Regions from separate parts of the Pedobacter sp. GW460-11-11-14-TSB4 genome, predicted to be linked through region 2. Evidence: riboswitches for the same ligand, from Rfam matches in the RefSeq annotation. Region 2 holds a riboswitch; the other holds the start of a gene.

Region 1 (2,485 bases), on a different contig from region 2:
TTCTTTAAGGTTGAGCATAAAGAAATCGCGGTTGTTGTCGTGCCCTGCATATTTTTCATACAAAACAGGCAAGCCTGAGGTTGTTCTTTTCTTGGGATCTTTCTCTCGCATATACCAATTGCTCACCAGTTCTTGCCCATCAGGATTGGCATGGGTAAACAAGATGATTACATTATCCAAAATACGAAGGGTTTCAGGATCCTTTCTGGAGGCAAACTCATAAGCGGTTTCGATTAGCTGATGTGCACCCACTACCTCGTTTGCATGCAAGCCACCATCTATCCACACTACCGCTTTGCCTTCCTGGGCTAATGCTTTTGCCTGCTCAGGTGTAATTTCAGCATGCGCCAGTTGTTGCGAAATTTCCTTATAACGGTCTAATTTCTTCAGGTTTTCCGGTGAAGAAACAATCAGCATATACTGGCTTCTGCCTTCTTCGGTTTTACCGATATCAACCAGTTTAATGCGGTCAGAACTTGCCGCGAGTTTCTTAAAGTAAGCTTCAGTTTGGGTATAATTGGCCAGTTGGTAATCGTCGCCGATATCAAAACCAAAATGCGCCTTTGGCGTTGGTACTTCCTGTGCCAGCACCGCACAGCTATTTACCATTAAAAAAGCAATACAAAGCCTTTTAAAGTAGATTTTTATCATAATAAGGGTTTAGTTAGGTAATCAAATATAATAGAGAATAAGCTCCAAAAACGGCTTGCTGTAAATTTGTTACAAGTTTTAAATCCTAATCCATACATTTGCCCTGATGTAAGTTCTTAACTTTATTTTTCATCAACCGATACAGGTTCCCGGAATTACACCCGGGATTAATAGGGAATCGTGTGCAAATCACGAGCTGTCGCGCAACTGTAAATTCTGTCTTTATTTAAAAGACAACGGTCTTATCATTCATGCCACTGTGCCGTTTACCGGTATGGGAAGGCGATAAGATCGGGAATAAGCCAGGAGACCTGCCTATATTGAATTGACGGTGCTTTCGCGTTATAAAGTAATTGGTCAGGTCTGATTGTACACCATAAAATTAAAATTTTATAGGCTTGCTTTAAGCTTTTGGCTGATGAGTAGGCGGGCTGTGCCATAACCTTTCCTTTTAATTTTTAACATAAAGTATTACAAAATATTGCTTGAGGGCTTTTAAACGATTTATTTACTTAATCTTTAAAAGAGATGCTAACGCAAAATCTGGGCTATCCGCGAATAGGTAGCCAAAGGGAATTAAAGAAAATCTGCGAAAATTACTGGGCAGATAAAACTGGGTACAAAAATGTGCTTCAGGTGGGAAAAAACATTCGCCACGAAAACTGGAACCTTCAAAAAGAAGCTGGAATTGATGTTATTCCTTCGAACGACTTTTCTTTTTATGATCATGTGCTCGATCATTCTTTAACTTTTGGGGCCATCCCAAAAAGGTACAACGAAGTAATCCTGAAAAAAGGAAATTCTGAGCTTGATCTTTATTTTGCCATGGCCAGGGGTTATCAAAAGGAGGGATTGGATGTAGTAGCCATGGAAATGACCAAGTGGTTCGACACCAATTATCATTACATTGTTCCTGAATTTTATAAAGACCAGCCTTTTAAACTTTTCTCTACTAAAGTGATCGATGAGTTTTATGAGGCGAAACAATTGGGTATTACGACCAAGCCTGTTTTAATCGGTCCGGTTTCTTACCTTTTATTAGGAAAAGAAAAAGAAGCTGGCTTTGAAAAAATCGACCTGATCAAAAATCTCCTTCCGGTTTATATTGAGATTTTATCCCGGTTAGATGCTTTGGATGTAGAATATGTTCAGTTTGATGAGCCCTTTTTGACCCTAGATCTTACCGATAAAGACAAAAAAGCTTACGAATATGTTTATAAAGAGATCAGAAAGACTTTCCCAAGGCTAAAAATTGTTTTGGCTACTTATTTCGAAGGTTTGGGCAATAATTTAGCCCTAACGACTTCATTACCGGTAAATGTTTTACATATCGATCTGGTACGTGCTGAAGATCAATTATCGGCTGTTTTGGCTTCATTAAAAGAAGAGACCATCCTTTCGTTAGGTTTGGTAGACGGAAGAAATATCTGGAAAAACGATTTCGAAAAATCCGTTTCAATCATTAATCAAGTGGTAGAAAAAAGAGGATTAGATAAAGTTTGGATCGCTCCATCTTGTTCACTAATCCACTCACCGGTTGATTTAGACAATGAAACCAATGAGCAAAATCTTTCAGCAGAAATTAAACAATGGCTGGCTTATTCGAAACAAAAAATTTCGGAGCTAGCGACCTTAAAAAAGCTAATTACCAACGAAAGCCCTGCATCTACCCTGCAAAAACTGGAGGAAAACAAAATTGCCATTGCTAACCGCAAAGTTTCTAAAATCATCCATAACCCCGAAGTAAAAGAACGTGTATTAGGTTTAAAGGCGCAGGATGCAGAGCGTTTAAGTCCATTTTCAAGCAGAAAAATTAAGCAACAGGAACTTAATC
Region 2 (2,485 bases):
GAGCAAAATAAATGGTCCGATTGTTAAAATAAATGAACAGACTTTAAAAGAAGAGGCCAGATACGTACAGGAAGCCAGCAACTGGAGAAGTATTATACAGGTTGATGGGAGCAGGGGTTTGGTCAGTGCAAATGATGGTGTGTACCAGATCGACCTGAATACGCTTACCGTTCAAAATAAACTAACAACCGTAGGCGCGGTAAATACGGGCGATATGTGGAAGAAAGGCGATTACGTTTACCTGCTACAGAGTAATGGTGCGAAGATTGTATCTTCCAGTAACTATTCGCTGGTCAAGAGTTTTTCAAACATCAACCGTGGATTCGCACAAACACCAAATGGAAAAATCTGGGCTTCAACAGGTAGCCGTTTAATTGCAATCGACAATAATTTAGACACTGCAGGTGTTGGCCTAGCCGTTGCTGTAGGATCATTCGGTCTTGATGCACCAACCCGTATTACGGCCTCAACTAAAGAAAATGCCGTTTTCTATCATTCAGGAAAAGCAATTTATAAATATATCGATGGCGATAAAACATCCTTAGCACAGCCATTTATCAATATCACCGAAGATCCTTTTATGGTATACGGTGCTATTCGTTACGACAGGAATAAAGATTATATCGTTGTTAACGGAATCCAGGGTTACGGTGCAGCTTCTACAGTAAATTACCTGCTCATTTACAATGCATCAACGGGTGCTTTGGTGAAAAAAATTAAATACGGTGGTGATGGGGTAACCACAGATTTTACTAAAATCTATTTCCCTGATTTAGCCATATTCCATTAAAATAACATTCAATAATAACCTCTCAACCTAAAGGTCTGCATTTTTTTGCAGGCCTTTTTCTATTTCTATGGTCTCTGTCTCCACAGACCGTCAAGAATTAATTCACGGATTCTAATCTGAGGCCCTGATTTATAAACCCGGTAGGAGCGGCAGCCTCCGATTTTTCATCGGAGCTACAGCGGATAACGGGACTGCTGTTCCCGAAATCTAACTGACATTCCTTTCCAATTAAAGACCCTTATTATCATTTATTAATTTTCAGCGCTATTCTAGCACACACTTTCGGCTATCCGCTCTTTTTACTACATTTGCGCTGCTTTTGGTTCCCGGTGTAAAATCGGGATTAAAAGGGAATACAGTGTAAATCTGTAACTGTCCCGCAGCTGTAAGCTCTGTAACGTTTTTCAATCTACAAGTCACTGTTCCGCTTAACCGGTACGGGAAGACAGAAAAACGGGAGTAAGTCAGAAGACCTGCCTTTAGCATTTAATTTCATAGCTTTCGGGGATTGAAGCTAGGATTGAAATACTTAACGTTTTTCGTATTTTCATTTCCTTTCCTAATCTGTTGGCTGTGGGCAAAACCACAATCAAATGAACAAAAAAAGAATGCTAACTGTAGCCAGTCTGGGGCTAGCACAGTTAATGATTAGCCAGGTGGCTAATGCTCAAAATCAAGACAGTTTACAACTTAAAGATGTTGTGATTTCTGCAACAAAAAACGATCAGAAACAATCGCAAACAGGTAAAGTAGTCAGCATTATTAGTCGCGAAGTGCTCGAACGCAGTAACGGCAAATCATTACCCGATTTACTTTCAGAACAGGCAGGTATTATTATTAGTGGTGGCAACAGCAGTCAGGGGAAAGATAAAAGTATCTTTTTCAGAGGATCAGGCAGTGGTTATACCTTAGTACTTATTGATGGAATTGTACAAAACGATCCAGCGAGTATCAGCGGTACATTCGATTTACGTCTGTTTTCAATTGATCAGATTGATCATATTGAGATTTTAAGGGGCGGTCAGTCTACCATTTACGGATCTGATGCGGTTGCAGGTGTAATCAACATTGTAACTAAAAAGGGCGGACCAAAAGGAAATACCATTTACGGTGTAGCCAGTGCAGGAAGTTTCGAAACCTATAAAGGTACGATCGGTTTAAATGGCGGTGTAGAAGGTTTTTCATACAACATTAACTACACACATTTAAAAACTGATGGGATTTCTGAAGCTGTAGCTCCAGCTGGAAGTGCGGCTATATTTGATAAGGATGGCTTTAAAACTGATGGTTTAAATGCTAACTTCGGTATCAAACTCGACAAAAACTTCTCTGTTAATCCATTTTTACGCTATTTCTATGGCGATTACAAAATAGATGAGGGTGCTTTTGCCGATGGTTTACCTACCAATAATTCTATTTTGAAACAGTTTAGTGCAGGTTTCAACTCAGAATATAAATTCAACACAGGTAAAATAACGCTTAACTACAGCCACGAGAGTAACTCAAACAATGTAAATTCGAGTTATGCAGGTTTCGAAAGTAAATTTTTAAACTTCGGTAAACTGAATGTAGTTGATTTATTCTACAACCAGAAATTGGGCAATAAATTAGATTTATTGGTAGGTATCGACAACAGAAAGATGAAGTTAATTACCGATAGCAAAAACCCGACAACCAACATCTTTGCCGCTTATG

What was found. A riboswitch is a leader RNA that binds a small molecule or an ion and turns the genes downstream of it on or off. The one in region 2 is predicted to bind cobalamin.
Region 1: another riboswitch for cobalamin. It lies ahead of metE (5-methyltetrahydropteroyltriglutamate--homocysteine S-methyltransferase); the one in region 2 lies ahead of AC07YT_RS00830 (TonB-dependent receptor plug domain-containing protein).

The regions. Positions count from the first base shown of each region.
Region 1 covers NZ_JBWKYI010000002.1:350,159-352,643, forward strand. The annotation lists gene AC07YT_RS04495 (M14 family metallopeptidase) at 1-651, opposite strand, end outside; cobalamin riboswitch at 778-984, shown strand; gene metE (5-methyltetrahydropteroyltriglutamate--homocysteine S-methyltransferase) at 1,180-2,485, shown strand, end outside.
Region 2 covers NZ_JBWKYI010000001.1:165,140-167,624, reverse strand. The annotation lists gene AC07YT_RS00835 (DUF5074 domain-containing protein) at 1-790, shown strand, start outside; cobalamin riboswitch at 1,094-1,285, shown strand; gene AC07YT_RS00830 (TonB-dependent receptor plug domain-containing protein) at 1,384-2,485, shown strand, end outside.